2 linked regions of the Vreelandella piezotolerans genome follow. The protein of the gene in region 1 interacts with the protein of each later gene in a pairwise test. Links are inferred from orthologs where the notes say so. Each region holds a gene or a part of one and is shown on either strand. Other genes may lie near its edges. The genes, in order: hemL and glcC.

What was found.
Region 2: the proteins of hemL (region 1) and glcC interact in binary tests that used the Escherichia coli proteins (3 or more experiments, as listed by UniProt). The link is inferred for Vreelandella piezotolerans from one-to-one orthologs.

What each region holds. Positions count from the first base shown.
Region 1 is NZ_CP048602.1:3,928,190-3,937,169, forward strand. Bases 2,874-5,686 are described here. They hold hemL (glutamate-1-semialdehyde 2,1-aminomutase), read left to right. Parts: upstream 2,874-3,546; coding sequence 3,547-4,827; downstream 4,828-5,686. Other genes in these bases: thiD (bifunctional hydroxymethylpyrimidine kinase/phosphomethylpyrimidine kinase), read left to right, coding at 2,874-3,510; GYM47_RS18190 (hypothetical protein), read left to right, coding at 5,022-5,291; GYM47_RS18195 (curlin subunit CsgB), read right to left, coding at 5,349-5,686. Also shown: argC (N-acetyl-gamma-glutamyl-phosphate reductase), read right to left, coding at 1-271; GYM47_RS18170 (chloride channel protein), read left to right, coding at 442-2,241; protoporphyrinogen oxidase HemJ, read left to right, coding at 2,270-2,701; more of thiD, read left to right, coding at 2,701-2,873; more of GYM47_RS18195, read right to left, coding at 5,687-6,131; GYM47_RS18200 (hypothetical protein), read right to left, coding at 6,190-6,711; GYM47_RS18205 (CsgG/HfaB family protein), read right to left, coding at 6,949-7,779; GYM47_RS18210 (curli assembly protein CsgF), read right to left, coding at 7,859-8,287; GYM47_RS18215 (CsgE family curli-type amyloid fiber assembly protein), read right to left, coding at 8,287-8,796; GYM47_RS18220 (LuxR C-terminal-related transcriptional regulator), read right to left, coding at 8,816-8,980. UniProt on the Escherichia coli protein: Aminomutase that catalyzes the transfer of the amine group on carbon 2 of glutamate 1-semialdehyde to the adjacent carbon 1 to form 5-aminolevulinate.
Region 2 is NZ_CP048602.1:3,052,893-3,062,052, forward strand. What follows is about bases 2,358-5,350. They hold glcC (transcriptional regulator GlcC), read right to left. Parts: upstream 4,249-5,350; coding sequence 3,466-4,248; downstream 2,358-3,465. Other genes in these bases: GYM47_RS13995 (GlcG/HbpS family heme-binding protein), read right to left, coding at 2,358-2,559; GYM47_RS14000 (GntR family transcriptional regulator), read left to right, coding at 2,781-3,461; glcD (glycolate oxidase subunit GlcD), read left to right, coding at 4,462-5,350. Also shown: GYM47_RS13980 (TRAP transporter large permease), read right to left, coding at 1-264; GYM47_RS13985 (TRAP transporter small permease), read right to left, coding at 274-834; GYM47_RS13990 (TRAP transporter substrate-binding protein), read right to left, coding at 904-1,881; more of GYM47_RS13995, read right to left, coding at 2,086-2,357; more of glcD, read left to right, coding at 5,351-5,961; glycolate oxidase subunit GlcE, read left to right, coding at 5,979-7,079; glycolate oxidase subunit GlcF, read left to right, coding at 7,094-8,326; GYM47_RS14025 (GlcG/HbpS family heme-binding protein), read left to right, coding at 8,408-8,809. UniProt on the Escherichia coli protein: Transcriptional activator of the glcDEFGB operon which is associated with glycolate utilization, and encodes malate synthase G and the genes needed for glycolate oxidase activity. Also negatively regulates the transcription of its own gene.

The sequences.
Region 1 (8,980 bases):
TGGCCAGCAGCTCGCCGGCAAGCGCGTGGGCAACGCCGTGGGGCGTGGCGAAAAAGACCGCATCCATCGCGCCCAGCGCCTGAGCGTCGGGTTCGCTAAACGCCAAGGTGTCATAGTGGCCGCGCAAATTAGGGTACATGTCGCACACTTTTACGCCCGTCTCCGAGCGCGAGGTAATGGCCTTGACGTTTACCTGAGGGTGCTGAGCCAGCAGTCTGAGAAGTTCGACGCCGGTATAACCGGTGCCGCCCACGATGCCAACGTTTATCACAAACCACTCCTTGTGCGCTTCGCGCAATCGACGCTTGAATAATTAACAGCCTAATGAGTGTGACCAGGCTGTCGAAGTGTATCCAGCTATGATACACAAGAGAGGCAGCGCTTGAGAGCGCTGCACAGCACGAGACAATGAAACGAACAACAAACGCAAGGACGGACGTTGTGGCACGTTTTTCTCGGTCAGACTTCACCCTAGAGAGCTTTCGCCGCCAATTGGCGAACGTGGATGCGTTGCCGCAGCTATGTGTGCTGGGGCTGGTGTCCGGGGTGATTACCGGGGCGGTGATGGTGGCGTTTCGCCTGCTGCTGGAAGCGGGGGCGGCGCTCTACATGCCGGACGGTGATCCGGAAGCCTTCGAAGGGTTGACGCCTTGGCTAAGAGCACTTCTGCCGATCATGGCCGTCACGTTGATTGGTCTGTTGCTCTATCGGCAGCGGTCTACCGCACGCAAACTCGGCGTCAGCCATGTGATCGAGCGACTGACCTATCATCAGGGTCGCTTCCCGCTGCGCAACTGGCTGAATCAATGGTGGGTGGGTGTGGTTTCGGTGCTTGGTGGTTTGTCCGCCGGGCGCGAAGGCCCGGCGATCCACTTGGGCGCGGCGGCGTCCAGCGGGTTAGGGCTTAAGCTGCGGCTGCCCAATAATAGCTTGCGGGTGTTGGTGGCTTGCGGCACTGCGGCGGGTATTTCCGCTTCGTTCAATACGCCCATTGCGGGGGTCATCTTTGCCATGGAAGTGGTGATGATGGAGTACACCCTGATGAGCTTCATGCCGGTGATCCTGGCCTCCACCATGGGCGCGCTGGTGGCGCAGGTGATGTATGGCAACGAGCCTGCGTTTCGCATTCCCGAGGTGGCGTTAGGCTCGCTGATGAATCTGCCCTGGATCGTGGTGATTGGCTTGGTCATAGGTTTGATGGCAGGGCTCTTCATCCATATTTCACGAAGTCAGCGCCTACAAACCCTGCCGCTGTGGTTGAGATTGGGCGTCGTGGGTGTCGGCACCGGGGTATTGGCGTGGTGGTTTCCGGAGATTCAAGGAATTGGCTATGACAGTGTCGCCGCGGCACTGAATAATCAGTTGGCTATCAACGTTCTGCTGGCGCTGATGGTGGCCAAACTGTTGATCACGGCGATAACCGTCGCAGGCGGTGTGCCGATTGGTATTATTGGCCCGGTACTGGTGGCGGGGGCAGCCACTGGGGCGCTGGGTGGCATGCTCGGCGGCTGGCTATGGCCCGAGAAAGCCGCTGACCCGGGCATTTACGCCATGCTCGGCATGGCAGCGATGATGGGGGCTGTTCTACAGGCGCCTCTCGCGGCGCTGATGGCGCTACTAGAGCTGACGCATACCCCCAATATCATGTTGCCGGGAATGCTGGTCGTGGTGGTGGCCTGCTTGACGTCGCGCCAGCTTACGGGCTGTGAAGGTTTCTTCATTAGCTCGGTACGCTACGGGTTACACCCCCTTCAGCAGCCGCTGATGCAGGCGCTTTCCCGGGTCTCGGTCCCAGCGGTCATGGAGCGTCGCTTAGTGCGCACTGAACGAATGATCACACCTGACCAAGCCCGCCGCTTGCTGGAAACCAACCCCATGTGGCTGGTGATCGAGCGCTCCAGTGATGACAAGCCCGTGCTGGCGCTGAAGGCGGCAGAGCTTGCTCGCTGGCTCTTGGAGCATGACGAAGCGCTCAATGGCGAAGCACCGCCGGAAGATGAGTTGGTGGATCTCTTGGAGATTCCCGGCCAACGGTTGGAAATGGCCCCGATTGGGCTACAGGCCACACTATCCGAGGCGTTTTTGAAGCTTCAAGACAGCGCGCTTGGGGCACTGTACGTCGTACATGGCTACCGACCAAAGCAGCAGCGAATTTCAGGTATCATTACTCGTGGCGCGATCGAGCGTTATTACCACTACACTGACGCTCGACAGCCGGATGTCCGTGATACTGATCCCTAATAAAGAGCCCACCGCCTAAGGAGAGACCATGTACGAATGGGTAAAGGCCATTCATTTGATGGCCGTTGTGACCTGGTTTGCCGCACTGTTCTATTTGCCAAGACTGTACGTGTACCACGCCATGGCACGCGACAAAGGCGATGAGCAAGCGATCACTTACTTCAAGACCATGGAGCGCAAACTCTATCGTGGCATCATGACGCCATCGATGATCCTGGTGCTGATTTTTGGGGGCTGGATGCTCTATTTGGTGCCCGCATGGTTTAGCCAAGGCTGGATGCATGCCAAGCTCACGCTCGTGGCGCTGCTGATTGCCTATCACCACGTTTGCTTGATTTATTTAAAACAGTTCGATCAGTCGCGCTGCACCAAGAGCCATGTCTTCTTTCGCTGGTTCAATGAAGCCCCGGTGATTGCACTGGTCGCGATTATTTTACTGGCGGTAGTGAAGCCCTTTTGATGCGTCGTCCCCTTCCCCCTGTCGTCTTAGTGTTAGCAGGCCATGATCCAACGGGCGGTGCCGGGCTGATGGCCGATAGCGAAGCCGTCGCCGCCTGTGGCGGGTGGGCCGTCACCATCCCCACGGCGCTGACTGTACAAAATTGTCATAACGTGTCCCGCGTGATGCCCGCTGACCCTGGGTCCATGCGGCAAATGGCCGAAGCCGTCAGTGACATGCAGATTGCGGCGATCAAGCTGGGGCTGCTGGCAGACGAGGCCACGCTGCGCGCTGCCGAGCAGATCATTCGCCGTTTTCCTGGCGTGCCGGTGGTGGCCGATCCGGTGCTGAAAGCAGGAGGGGGCGCTGTGTTATCCACAGCCGCTTTACAGACGCTTTACCGAGACCGGCTGTTGCCGCTTGTGGATATCTTGACGCCGAACCGCTTTGAGTTGGCGGCGCTGACACCGGAAATTCTAGAGTCCCATGACGACACTGCCCGGGCGGTGTCACTGCTGTCACAAGGTTGCCAAGCGGTGCTGGTGACGGCAACGGATGACCCCTTACCCGGTTCAGCCGAGCAGGTGGTGCATACGCTGCACTCGCCCGATACCACTCGCCAGTGGCAGTGGCCGCGCTTACCTGACGTCTTTCATGGTTCTGGCTGTACGCTCGCGTCTGCCCTAGCAGCCCGATTAGCGGTTGGTGAGCGCTTACCAACTGCCTGTGAACAGGCCCAGCACTTTACCTGGGAGAGCTTGTCTCACGGCTACCAGCCCCCGAGTGGCCAATGCTTGCCGAATCGCTTGCCACGTCCCGTGCGCTTTTGATCTCATTGGTAGTAAGTCATTTATACAGAGGATGCCATGACCACATCTGCTGAACTGTTCGACCTCGCGAGTCGCCATATCCCTGGGGGCGTGAACTCTCCCGTCCGTGCCTTCAAAGGGTTGCACCGCCCACCGGTCTTCATGGAACGTGCGCAGGGCGCTTACCTCTTCGATGTCGAGGGCAACCGCTACGTCGATTACATCGGCTCCTGGGGACCGATGATTACCGGTCACGCCGATCAAGACGTATTGGCGGCCGTACGTGCGCGGTTGGATAATGGGCTCTCGTTCGGTACCCCCACGGCCGTGGAAACCACCATGGCAGACCTGATCTGCGACATGATTCCCTCCATGGAAATGGTACGCATGACCAGTTCGGGCACGGAAGCCACCATGTCAGCGATTCGGCTGGCGCGGGGCACCACGGGACGGGATAAGATCGTCAAATTCGAGGGTAACTACCACGGCCACTCGGACTCCCTACTGGTGAAAGCGGGCTCCGGTGCATTGACCCACGGCGAGCCCAGCTCACCGGGCGTTCCGGCGTCGTTGGCCGAACACACCATTACACTCTCCTATAACGACCCGGAGGGGGTGGAAGCGTGCTTTGCCGAGATCGGTGAGCAAATTGCCTGCATCATCGTCGAGCCGGTGGCGGGCAATATGAACTGCATTCCCCCTCAGCCAGGTTTCTTGGAAACCTTGCGCCACGTCTGTAACGAGTACGGTAGTATTCTGATTTTCGATGAGGTGATGACGGGTTTCCGCGTAGCGTTGGGCGGAGCCCAGGCGTACTACGGTGTCACGCCGGATTTGACCTGCTTGGGTAAGATCGTCGGCGGTGGTATGCCGGTCGGTGCGTTTGGCGGCAAGCGCGACATCATGCAGAACATCTCGCCGCTGGGGCCGGTGTATCAAGCGGGCACGCTGTCGGGGAACCCGCTGGCCATGGCCGCCGGGGTGGCACTACTCACTAAGCTGCAGGTGCCGGGCTTCCACGATGCCTTGAGCCAGCGTGTACAAACGCTGTGTAACGGTCTACAAGAGCGCGCCAATGCAGCTCGCGTGCCGATGATGACGCAATCCGCAGGCGGCATGTTCGGTGTGTTCTTCACCTCACAATCCCGTGTGGATAACTTTGCTCAAGCCACGGCGTGTAACCCCGATGCTTTTCGTCGCTTCTTTGGCGCGATGCTGGATCATGGCGTGTACCTTGCGCCTTCTGCCTATGAAGCCGGCTTTATGTCTAGCGCACACACGCCCGAGGATATCCAGCTCACGCTGGATGCGGCCGAGAAAGCCTTTGCCGTTATGTAACGTTAAGTAACTATCTGGCCAAGTGCCTGCTACACTGCAAGAGCCGCTCTTATCGAGCGGCTCTTGTGGTTACCGAGGTAGCTAACATGAAACGATTATCGGCTTGGCACGCGTCACGACGATACGGTGCGTGGTTGACCACCGTTCTTACCCTTGGCTTGTCTTTCCCAGGGCTAGCCGCACAGGAGCAGGATATGACCCAAATCCACATCACCATGAGCGGCTCTCCCGGCGCTGAGTTTTCGGCCGAGTGGCGCATTACCCAGGACGGCGACACCATCGAACATCCTGAAACTCGAGGCACGGTGCCCGCAGAGTTCACCTTCGAAGGAGATACCCTAGAAGGTACCGTCAAACTCCTGAGCGACGATGAGCGGTTGGAAGTCGATATCGTCAAAGGCAGCAACCGTTCGCGCTCTTCTACCCAAGGCAAAGGCGGGACGCTGACGGTGGTGGTACGTTAGGTGACAGCACAAAAAAACCGCCCCCGGAAGGGGCGGTTTTGACGACAAGGCCAAATGTTAGTTGCCTTGACTGACCACGTTATAGTTGCCACTACCAGTGGTTAAGATTTGCGAGAAGTGCTGTCCAGCCCCCCCGAACGCACCACTTTGGTTTACAAAATGGGTGTTGCCATTGCCATTAGTACTGATGAAGGAGTCATGCCCGTAACCCGTTTGGGTCACCGCTGCATAGTTAAAGTCGCCGTCGAGGATGATGTCGCTGTCAAGCTCATCACCTGTTTGGGTGGTATATGTCCGGTTAAAGCTACCGTCAGCTTTCACGTAGCTATCGTTTAGCTCGCCGTCCTGGACGACATTCGACTCGTTGAACCAACCTTCCTGTTGTACCCAAGAGTCGTTTAGTCGGCCCTCTTGCATTACATTAGCCATATTAAATCGACCTTCTTGAACAACAATGGAATCGTTGGTAATGCCCTCTTGAGTTACATAGGCGGTATTTTTAAAGCCGTCTTGATCAATGCTGGAGTAGTTATTGCCTGGTGAAGTAAGGGCCTGACCTACAACATCGTCTTGAGTGACGTTGGCTTTGTTTGAAGTACCCTCTTGCTTGATGCGAGAGTCTTGTGTACCCCATTGTGTTACGGATGTACTGTTAAAATTACCATTTTGCTCGATTTGTGAGTCACTACCCACGGCGCTACCGTTGTAGAGAGAACCACCCATGCTGTCGATATCGGCACGCGAGCCGTTGAACTGCCAGCTCGGTGCAGTTTGAGCCATTGCAGCAGCGCTCATGGTCAGAGCAACGGCAGCAGCGATAGTGGTCATTTGAGTTTTCATGGTTACATCCCCTTTATGATGCTCTTACTTTAGTTATTACTGAGGCCGTATCGACTGCTCAGTAGGTGTCGACGGTGACTGGGCGCGCATTGCCTGAGTAGGCGCGTTGTTCGACGCTAATGCTGCGATAGCCACTCCCCGATTGAGAGACTTGAACATCGCTACGTTGGCCCAACTGAGTCACGTAGGTTTCAAGCGGTTGATCGTTGCCTGACTGGATGACATTAGCGGTGTGATAATTGCCCTTTTGCAAAATGACACCTGCATTATTGCCACCCACTTGTTCGATATTGGCGTTATTCCAATCTCCTCGCTGGCTAATGCGAGAGAAGTTACCTGTTTGATAACTCGCAGAATACGACTGGGTTACGTTCGTACGATTGTTGTTACCAATCTGTTGGATAATGCTGAAGTTACCTTGATAGCTCTGCGCATTGGTATCGTTGAAATACTGCTCAATGCGATGGCTAAAAGAGTCTGCAAAGGTAGGTAATGAAACTGCAGAAGCAATCAAGCAAGCAGCAATAGGTGTCGCTAAGCGAAATGTTGCAGTGCTTTGCTTCGAATCGTTAGGTTTCATTTTTATTCCCTCTGCAACAATTTGTATCTTTTTGTATTTCATGCGTTGAGTTTGGCTGATTTATATTTTGATGCCATAAGTAAAAAATGTATGTTGCAGGCGATTTTTTTAGTTAAATCGAGAAAGAATAGTATGAGAAAACTCATACTTTTATTGGCATATAAAAACGGCTTTGCGTGGTGGCAAAGCCGTCAATAGTTTTATATTGCGTTTCTTTGGTGATAAGTTCAGTAATTCTTATAAAAGCGGCGTGGGGGCATTTAAATAATCGGCCAATACTGAGTTTTGCAAGCTAGCCCCGTTCGATAAATTCCATAGGTTATTCTCTACGCCTCGAGCAATTAAGTGGATAACGGCAGATTCTATGGCTGACATGACGGCAAGCTGGACAGGTTCATTGGTCGTAATGCCGGCTTCCGCTTCCAGGAGCCGCCTAAAATCAATAAAGCGATACACTCCTGCCCGAAGCTCTTTAGAGTAAATGGTTTTGGTCGTCGTCACGTTAGCCAGTATTTCGCCTGTGGATATCTCGACGGCTCGTAAATTGACCGTTACCTGATCCACCTGATACTGCCCTGATGCTCCAATGCCGAAATATTCTGCACCCGCACCACCGGTTCTGACGTTGGACTCATAAGCAATGATGCCTCCTTCAAGCATGACCGATGCTGCTCTTAACGAGGGCAAAGTATCGGGTTGATTAAAGCGCTCAAATTCAGCACGAATGATACGTCGCTCGGTCAGCAGATTTTGCAGCCCCACGCGCTCCAAAGGGATAAACCAACCAGAGTCAGCTAATGCGCCTGTCAACATCGCTGCGGCACCTTGTGTCACGGCGGTGGAAAAAGTACTGGCTGGAGCAGGGCGGTACTGACCCGTTTGGTCTCGAAAATCATACACAGAGACGAAGATTTTCCCTGCCGGTGGAGGTAACGAGACTAAATCTTGATAGGTCGCTCCACGGGGCGTCAGGGTTGCCTGTGCACCCTCTAGATTTTCGGACGTAGCCACCATCCCCGCGCACCCACTTAGGAGACTGACCATTATAATTGAAGCGATGATTTTCATGTTGATCCCCTGGCGACACTTATAGCGTCAGTGTTCGGTTGTTAAACCGTTTTGATTTTCTTAAGTGCCTGTTTTGTTGTTAAGGATTAAATAATCCACCCACGCTAATGTTGGTGACATCCCCTGTTACTTTATCAACTACTCTTACAATAAGCTGTCCACCTTCATCGCGTACAACGACACTGAATTCTCCACTATCGAAAGAGCCTTCACCAATTTCGCCGGCGCCTACATCGCTAATGAGCTGCGAGATGAGTCTGCTTTCAAGACTTTGAATAAGCCGCTCAGTAGAGGATAGAGGTTCGATGCTTCTTGCATTAGGGTCGCTATTGGTGTCCTGTGATTGTGCCTTTCCTAGCAAATAGCTACCCATGAAGGGGTCACCGCCAAAAGATGGGTTGAGAGGCTCGTAAATAAGTTCTCCAGCGGTGCTTTTAAGAGAGAGCGACGCTGCCAAACCAGATATTATCAAGGCACTCAATGTGCTTTTTTTAAGGTTAGCACTCATTAGTTTAACTCCTCTTTTCCTAGGTCTTTGTCTGAGGTAAGCGCTGCCGTGAGCTGCTGTTGCAGAAGCGCTTCTTGGACAACTTGTACAGCTTCTCCTGCGACGCGATCAGCCTCGCTAATACGAGGAGAGAGCTGGGTTCTGAAGTACATTTTATTGCCTTCCATTATCCATAGTTGGCTACCCCAGCGTGCATCGGGGCGTTCCTGTATGGTGAGTGTTGCGTTCCCTATAATGCGGTTGTCCATGGCAAGTTGACTAAATGCACGATAAAAGGTCTTACCTGCCATTGTGATCGTGCGATCCACCATGATGCCGGTCAGCTCACTGCTGCCATGCAGACGGTTCTGTATTTCTGGGCCATCAGGGCTTGATAGCTGGTTAATGTCATCAACAGCTTGGGTATCGCTAACAGACTCTTCCTCGCTAGCGTTAGCACTACCCATTAGGAGTACAAAAAAAAGTAATCCCAATACGTTGGCTGAATGACTTAGGAGGGTTTTTAACATGTCATCAACCTTCATTTAGCTAACGATGGCGCTGCAAACTGCGCGCTGTTTCGATATTGGGTAAAATGGGGCCTAAGTTTTGGTGAATCCAGTTCAGCGCTTGTATACGGTTATGCACATTGATTTTTCTAAAAATATTGTAAAGGTGTGATTTAACCGTGTGCTCACTTACAAAGAGTTTGTC
Region 2 (9,160 bases), 880 kb from region 1 along the record:
CCCCACCATGGCCATGGCCAGATCGATCAAGCGTCGCGAGATGCTGGAGGCGTTCATGATGGCACCTGCCAGAATGAACAGCGGGATGGCAATCAACGGAAAGTTGGTTGCCCCCTCGAACATCGTCATACCCACCGTCGGCATCGCCATGCTGCCGTAGGTAATGAAGGTGGCGATCGTCCCCACCAATGCCAGAGCGACCGCCACCGGCACATTGATCAAGATCAGCGCAATCAGTGCAATGAAGATATAGAGAATGATCATGATGGTTACTTATCCTCGCGGCTGGGTGCTAACGGCTTCAATGTCGTCGGCATCGATACCGGCCTCTTCAAGCTCGTGGTCGATGAAGCCTTTTCCGCGGGCACTTCTCACTATGTCGGGTAGCCGTAGCAGCTCCGCGATGATGAACAGCACCGATGCAATGGGAATGGCCGACTGCACCACTTGCATGGAAATAGCCGGCAGACTCACCATGTTCATGCCGTCGAGAATCAGCATGACTTGATAGCTCGCCAGCCCCAGAAATATGAAAAAACCAATGGTGATCGCTTCGGCGAGTAATGCGACTGGCACACGAATGGAGGGCGGACACATATTCAGTACACTAGGACATGTAATGTGAGCCCCTTTAGCGGCCGCCAAAGCCGCCCCGTAATACGTTACCCAAGCCAATAGAACGGCCGCCAATTCGTCATACCAACTCAACGGAGAACCTAAATAGCGAGAAACGAAGCCAATGGTGACCACCCCCGCTAACGCAATCACCAACACCACAACGATACCTTCAAGAAATGCAAAGTAAGCATTCTTGAATTTGGTATAAGCGCTCATTGAAACCTCCTTTAGGAAGAGACGCCCACCTCCAAAGAGGTGGAACGCCGCTTCGAGATGATGGCTTGGTTATTCGCGCAGGGCAGCGACGGCATCCAGCATTTCCTGGCCGCCTTCGACATCATTGGCAAAGGTGTCATAAATGGACTGAGAGGCGGCCACGAAGGCATCGAAGTCTACTTCGTTCACTTCCATTCCCGCATCACGCATCAGAACCAACGTCTCATCATCCAGACGCTGCCCCTCTTCCAGAGCAAAGTCTTCGAGTTCAAGAGCGACTTCCTGCAGCACGTTACGGACATCGTCAGGTAGGCGATTCCAACTGGCACCGGCGGTTAAATAGGCGGGGGTATAAACGTGATTGGAAATAGAGAGATAGTCTTGCACTTCGTGAAAACGCGAGGAGTAGGTTTGAATCAGCGGGTTCTCTTGACCATCCATGGCTCCTGTCTGCAGGGCCACGAATACTTCGGAGAGCGACATGGGAGAAGGCGCGGCACCATAGCTGCGGAACATCTCTATCCGCCAAACACCGCTCGGGGTGCGTAATTTGATGCCGCCAAGATCTTCAGGAGTGGTAATAGGGCGTACGTTATTGGTGATTTGGCGGAAGCCATTTTCCCACACGGCAATAATGTTAAAGCCCTTGGCTTGGGCCGCCTCATAGAGCGGGCCACGGACGACTTCATCGCGAACGCGTTTCATGTGCTCGCGATCCTCAATCAGATAAGGCATTTCAAACAGTGCAAACTGCTCGGCTTCTGAGCTCATGACCGTTGAGGGAATCGCAAGATCGAGCGAACCAAGACGCAGACGACGCATCATGGACTCGTCGCTACCTAACTGGCTATTGCCATAGACATTCACTTCGGCAGCGCCGTCCAAGCGTTCATTGGCCAGCTCAGCAAAGCGGTTAGCAGTAATTTCAAACAGCGAGCCAGGCCCACCGACGTGGCCAAGCCTCACCTCGAGGTTAGCGCTGGCAACCGATGCGTGTAGCCCGAAGGTAACGGCAGCTGCCGCTAGCGCAGTCTTGATAAATTTCATGGGGTACTCCAAGTGAACCGTTGTTGTTGTTGGGTCTTCACCATTTCAATTTGAATTCAAAATTCAAAATTAGGTATTAAACTTTCGTCTTGAAGCAGCCTCCTAAGCGTCAACTTACTGATACACCTAGCATTTAAAAAAGTGATGACATAAAAAAAGCAGCGTTCGACGAACGCTGCCTGCTTGAACGACCACCTCGTTGGCCTAATGCTCTTCGCCACCGGGCGCTAACCCCCAGTGCAAATCGGCCGCTTTGATACCGGCAATGGCGACTTGCTGATCCTCTTCTGACGAAGCGCCACTCACCCCCACGGCACCTATGACACATTGCTCTCCATCAAGAATAGGCACGCCTCCCGCCACCGGCACAAAATGCCCTTTCGAAGCCGCTGCAACGCTAGCAAGAAACGCAGGGCGTTCGATATTGCGTTCCCCAATAATGCCGCTGGCAATGCCCATACCCAGTGCGGCGTGTGCTTTTCCCTGAGCCACCGGAAAACGTAGTGGCGCGCAGCCATCTTCACGCTCGGCAGCCACCACATGGCCACCTCCATCCAGCACTACCAGCGTGAGAGGCGGAAGACCGACTTTTCTCGCCCGTGCCCTCGCCCCGTCTAAGATGGCTCTGGCCTGCTCTCGACTCAACTGAACGCTACACATGAAAATATTCATTGCCATACATTGGCTCCTACATGGTTATTGATTGTTATGGGGAGCAGTTGGGTCACTGCCGCCTATCTAGCATAGCTCGACTTGCTACAATTGAATTCATAATTACTTTTGCGAATCATACAAAGAGTCGCCAATATAAGCGTATGGCTTTGTGTTCAAATGGTGTTTACAAAGCGGCACCCGTCGCTTGGTGGATACCAAGCGGATACACAAGAAGGGACAGAACAATGACGAAAATTTTACAGCGTAATCTTTATCGTGAAGTCGCTGACCGCATTGGTGAGCTGATTGAGCACGGTGAACTGGCCCCGGGTGAGCGGATCTCAGAAAAGCAGCTTTGCGAACGGTTCGGCGTATCACGCACGCCGCTTCGAGAAGCACTCAAGGTGCTGGCCACAGAGGGGCTTATCGAGCTGCTGCCCAATCGAGGTGCGCGGGTGGTGCGCTTGACGTTCAAAAAAGTGAAAGATACCTACGACTTAATGGCAGCATTGGAAGGTTTGTCCGGCGAGCTCGCCTGCCAGCACATCAGCGACGCTGAAATTGCGGCTATACGTGCCTTACACGATGCCATGCTCGAACACTATCGCCATCGAGATCTGGCCACTTATTTCGAGATCAACCAGCAGATCCATGAAAGCATTTTGGCCGCTTCGCGTAATGAGGTGTTGCAAGAGATGTACAGCAACCTCAGTCAGCGCGTAAAGCGAGTGCGCTACTCGAAAAAAATGACCCAAAAATTTTGGAGCCAAGCCGTTCAAGATCACGAGAACATGATCTCCGCGCTCGAGCAGCGCGACAGTAAACGACTTGGGCAAATTTTACGCGACCACCTGTGCAACAAGCTGGAAGTGGCCACCTTGGCAGGCGTCATTGAGGATGACAGCCTGAGTGCGGCCAACGCTTAACCTGCTATTGCCACTGTTCGAGGCGCATTGCTGAACGCTCTAAACGATCATGCTCCGCTTCTAGCTCACGAAGTAGCTCGCTGATACTGGTCAAGTGTTCCAACGCAATCTGTCGCGCCTGCTCGGCATCACCACTTACCACCGACTCATGCAGCCGAGCGTGCTGCTGATTGATCATCTCGCGAGGACCAGGCCGATGGTAGAGATGCTTTACCGAAGCAAACACGGAGCTGAGCAGCAAATCGGTCAAACTCTGTAAGGTATGCACCAAAACCGGGTTATGGGAAGCTTGCGAAATGGCGAGGTGAAACGCATGGTCTAGTCGAGCCAGATGCTCTACCTCTAACTCATCTGGCGAGGCAGCAGCATACGCCGCCATTTCGCGGTAGCGGCGAGTGATCAATACTCGATCCATCGATGTTCCCCGCCGTGCGGCCAGATAGGCGGATTCTCCCTCCAATAAGGCACGCACTTCGAGCAAATCAAACAGGGTACGCGGATGGTCGTTAAACAGGTGCATCAGCGGGCTTTGCTGGTGCATGGGGAGCAGCGACGCCACGGTCGAGCCGTGACCCTGGCGGGTATTGATAATGGCTTTACTGCGCAGAATGCGCAGCCCTTCCCGCAGCGAAGCCCGCGAAACGCCTAGTCGTTCGCACAGACGCCGCTCGGAAGGCAGCAACTGCCCAGGCCGAAAAACACCTTCCAGTATCAACTCTTCCAGGCGAGCAGCCACATGCTCGGGCGTGCGCCGCCCCATGGAGATATCGTCTCTGCTAAACGCCATACGCCGCTCCCTTGGATCAATTGGCCATCTCAACTGGGTAAGACCAAGTCATTCAGGCTCTTCTTCAAACTTACCACCGCCCTACTATCGACCAATTACTGGTCAGACCATTGCACCACAACCTAGACAGGCGCACAAAAAAAGCTCAAATTGAGCGCCATGGTAAAGCAACGCTACCGTTACTTTTAATGATAAAAACTTAGGGATGTCGTTATGAATATCCTTTTCGACGAGCGCCTCGATGGCGAGCTTGTCCACCGTGATAAAGCTGACGTACTCAGCGACCTGCAAGGCGCTGTCCCCTCTTTGACGCTATTGCATCGCGAGGAAGATTTACGTCCTTTCGAGTGCGATGGCCTCGCCGCCTATCGCGTGCTGCCCATGTTGGTGGCGCTACCGGAAACGCTGGAACAGGTCGAAGGCCTGTTGAAGCGCTGCCACGCGCTGGGCGTACCGGTGGTTACCCGCGGCGCAGGCACCGGCCTGTCCGGCGGTGCGCTACCGCTCGAACAGGGCGTGCTGCTGGTCATGTCGCGGTTCAACCAGATCATCAGCGTTGATCCTGATGCTCGCATTGCCCGCGTGCAACCAGGAGTGCGCAATCTTGCCATTTCAGAGGCGGCCGCCCCTTACGGGCTCTACTACGCCCCGGACCCCTCCTCACAAATTGCCTGCTCGATTGGCGGCAACGTGGCTGAAAATGCAGGCGGCGTGCACTGTCTGAAGTATGGTCTTACCGTGCATAACGTCATGCGCGTGGATGTCCTGACCATTGAAGGCGAACGTATGACGCTGGGCTCTGAAGCCCTGGATGCCCCCGGTTTCGACCTTCTGGCTTTGATGAACGGGTCAGAAGGCATGCTAGGCGTGGTCACGGAAATTACCGTGAAGCTGCTGCCCAAACCGGAAACCGCCAAGGTATTGATGGCCAGCTTCGATGATGTGGAAAAAGCGGGCCGCGCGGTGGGCGACATCATTGCCGCAGGCATTATCCCCGGTGGCCTGGAAATGATGGATAAGCTCGCCATCAAAGCGGCGGAAGATTTCATCAAGGCAGGCTACCCCGTGGAGGCCGAAGCCATTCTGCTCTGTGAGCTGGATGGTGTGGAAGCCGACGTGGACGACGACTGCGAGACCGTGCGCCGCGTACTGGAAAAGGCTGGCGCCACTAACATTCAACAGGCACGTGACGAAGCCGAGCGCGCCAAGTTCTGGGCCGGGCGCAAGAATGCCTTCCCTGCCGTAGGCCGCATGTCGCCGGACTACTACTGCATGGATGGCACCATTCCCCGCCGCGAGCTGCCGCGCGTGTTGAAAGGCATTGCCGCACTTTCAGAAGAGAGCGGCCTGCCCGTGGCCAACGTCTTCCACGCGGGTGACGGCAATATGCACCCGCTGATCCTGTTCGATGCCAACAAAGAGGGTCAGCTTGCCCTGGCGGAAGACGTAGGCGGCAAGATCCTGGAGCTATGCGTGGCCGCCGGTGGCTCGATTACCGGCGAGCATGGCGTAGGTCGCGAAAAAATCAACCAGATGTGCAGCCAGTTCCAGCCCGATGAGCTGACGGTCTTCCACGCGCTGAAAGCGGCGTTCGACCCCAAACGGCTGCTCAACCCAGGGAAAAACATTCCAACCCTGGCGCGCTGTGCCGAATTTGGCGCGATGCATGTGCATAACAACGAGTTACCGCATCCGGAGCTGCCACGCTTCTGATGCTATAAGGAACCACCATGACCGAACTAGCGATACACGCTGCCGACCGAGACATTGCCATTGAGCTGAGCGAACAGGTTCGCAGCGCCTACCACGACCGCACTCCGCTGCGCATCGTGGGGGGCAATACCCGGGCCTTTTATGGTCGTCCGGTGGAAGGCACGGAACTCAGCGTCGCTGCCCATAGCGGCATCGTCTCTTACGACCCTATAGAACTCGTCGTCACGGTTCGGGCAGGCACCCGCCTGAGCGCGCTGAACGCGGCGCTGGCAGAAAAACATCAGATGCTGCCTTTCGAGCCGCCCATTTTTGGCGACGCCAGCACCATTGGCGGCGCGGTGGCCACCGGTATGTCCGGCCCTCGTCGCCCTTGGGCAGGTGCCGCACGGGATTTTGTCCTGGGCACTCGAGTGATTACCCAAGAGGGCAAACTGCTGCGCTTTGGCGGCGAAGTCATGAAAAACGTGGCGGGCTATGACCTGTCCCGCATGATGGCAGGTGCCCAGGGCACGCTGGGCGTGCTGGCCGATATCTCGTTTAAGGTGCTGCCCATTCCCACCGCCAGCCACAGCCTGCGCCTTGACATGGGCTTGCAAGATGCCTTAGCGAAGCTCTCTGAGCTTGGCCGCCAGCCATTGCCCATCACCGCTGCGGCATGGCACGCAGGCGAGCTTTTTATTCGGTTGGAAGGCGGTGAAAGCTCCGTCAAGGCCACCAAAGAGCGCCTAGGCGGTGAAGAACTATCTGCGGATTTCTGGCAGCAGCTGCGTGACCAGCAGCATGGCTTTTTCAGCCTCAATGAAGAGCAAGCACTGTGGCGCCTCTCGCTACCGCCCCATACCCCAGCGCTAGAACTCGCCGTTGATGAAAGCGATATCTTCTATGATTGGGGCGGCAGCCAACGCTGGGTGAAAACCGCACTACCCGCAGACACGCTGCGCGATGCATGCCAGAAGGCCGGTGGCCACGCTACCTGCTATACCCCGCATGCCCAAGGGGGTGCAGAGTCACCCTTTACGCCACTGAATCCTGTGGTCGAGAAGTACCATCGCAACCTGAAGGCCGAGCTGGATGCCCACGGCATTTTCAACCCTGGTCGTCTTTATGCGGCATTTTAATCAGGAGAGCTGACATGCAGACGCACTTTACCGATGCCGACCGCCAGAAACCGCATATCCAGGAAGCCGAGCGCATTCTGCGCACCTGCGTACACTGCGGCTTTTGTAACGCCACCTGCCCTACCTATCAGCTACTGGGCGATGAGCGAGACGGACCGCGCGGGCGCATCTACTTGATGAAAGAGTTGCTGGAGAGCCGCGATGACGATGACCAAGTCACCGAAGAGACTCGTCTTCACCTCGACCGTTGCCTAACCTGCCGCAACTGTGAGACGACCTGCCCCTCTGGCGTGGAGTACCACAAACTTTTGGACATTGGCCGCGCCGAAATCGACCGCCGCGTGCCGCGACCAGCCGCCGAGCGCGCCCAGCGCTATGCGCTGCGCAAAATGCTGGTGGACCCGAAACGCTTCAAAGCGCTACTAACGCTAGGGCAAACCTTCAAGCCTCTAGTGCCCGGCAAACTGCGTAGCAAAATGCCGCCCGCACCGGTCGATGCAGGCCAGCGACCCAACAGCCAGCGCCATGCCCGCAAGGTGTTGATTCTAGAAGGCTGTGTGCAGCCCGGCCTGTCGCCCAACACCAACGCAGCCACGGCGCGCCTGCTCGACCGTTTGGGCATTAGCGTCACACCGATTAGTGAAGCTGGCTGCTGTGGTGCTATCGACTTCCACCTCAATGCCCAAGAGGCGGGCCGCGAGCGGATGCGCGCCAACATCGATGCCTGGTGGCCGCAAATCGAGCAGGGCGCCGAAGCCATCGTACAAACCGCCAGCGGCTGCGGCGCGTTCGTCAAAGAGTATGCCGACATGCTCAAGGACGACCCCGCCTACGCTGAAAAGGCCAAAAAAGTCAGCGCACTGGCGAAGGATATCGTCGAAATACTGCGCGACGAGCCGCTCGAGGCGCTGCAGCTTAAAGAGCACCAGCGCCTAGCCTTCCACTGCCCCTGCACGCTGCAGCACGCCCAGAAACTCAACGGCGCAGTGGAAGGCGTGCTTAGCAAACTCGGCTTTGCACTAACGCCCGTGAAAGATGCTCACCTGTGCTGCGGCTCAGCAGGCACCTACTCGGTCACACAGCCAGAGCTCGCCACTCAGCTGCGCGATAACAAGCTGAATGCGCTGGAGGCAGGCAACCCTGAGGTGATCGTGACCGCCAACATCGGCTGTCAGACGCATCTCGCCAGCGCCAACCGAACGCCGGTACGTCACTGGGTGGAAGTCGTGGACGCTGCCCTGGTATAAACCTCTAACACTTGCGGCGCTCGGCACAACGCTAACCGTCGTGCGCCTCGCTTCACCCCCGATGACAAAAAGGAATCTTCGATGCAAACCAAAGCTGTTTTAGGCCAAGCCGACGTTATCCAAGTTCTCGACGCTGCCCAGAAAGAAGCTGACAACAACGGCTGGCCGGTCACCATTGCCGTTACTGACGATGGTGGCCACCTACTGGCACTGCGCCGTTTAGACGGTGCTGCCCCGTTCAGCGCCGATGTTGCTACCCAAAAAGCGCGTAGCGCGGCCCTGGGTCGTAAGGAGACGCAAGTGTTTGAAGAGATGATTAACGGTGGCCGTACGGCGTTTGTCTCTGCACCGCTACAGGGTCTGCTATCTGGCGGCGTGCCGATCATCGTGGATGGTCACGTCGTCGGCGCTGTCGGCATCTCTGGCGTCAAGCCAGATCAAGACGTGCAAATTGCCAAAGCAGGCGTCAGCGCGATCGCCTAACGCTTACCTAGTCAGTAACAGCAGCGTGCAGCGCATTGACTGCACGCTGTTCGTTAACGTGTGGTGTACACGCAATAAAAAAGCCCGAATCATAGATTCGGGCTTTTGGGAATTTGTTCGGCTTTATCAAACGATTGCCGATGAGTGCTTAATGGCGGACCGGACGAGACTCGAACTCGCGACCTCCGGCGTGACAGGCCGGCATTCTAACCGACTGAACTACCGGTCCACTATAAGACACATAACCATTCAACAAACAATTTAAGCGGTTCAGGGGCGCATAAATGTGAAACTGAATGGTGGGTGGTACTGGGTTCGAACCAGTGACCCCCAGCTTGTAAGGCTGGTGCT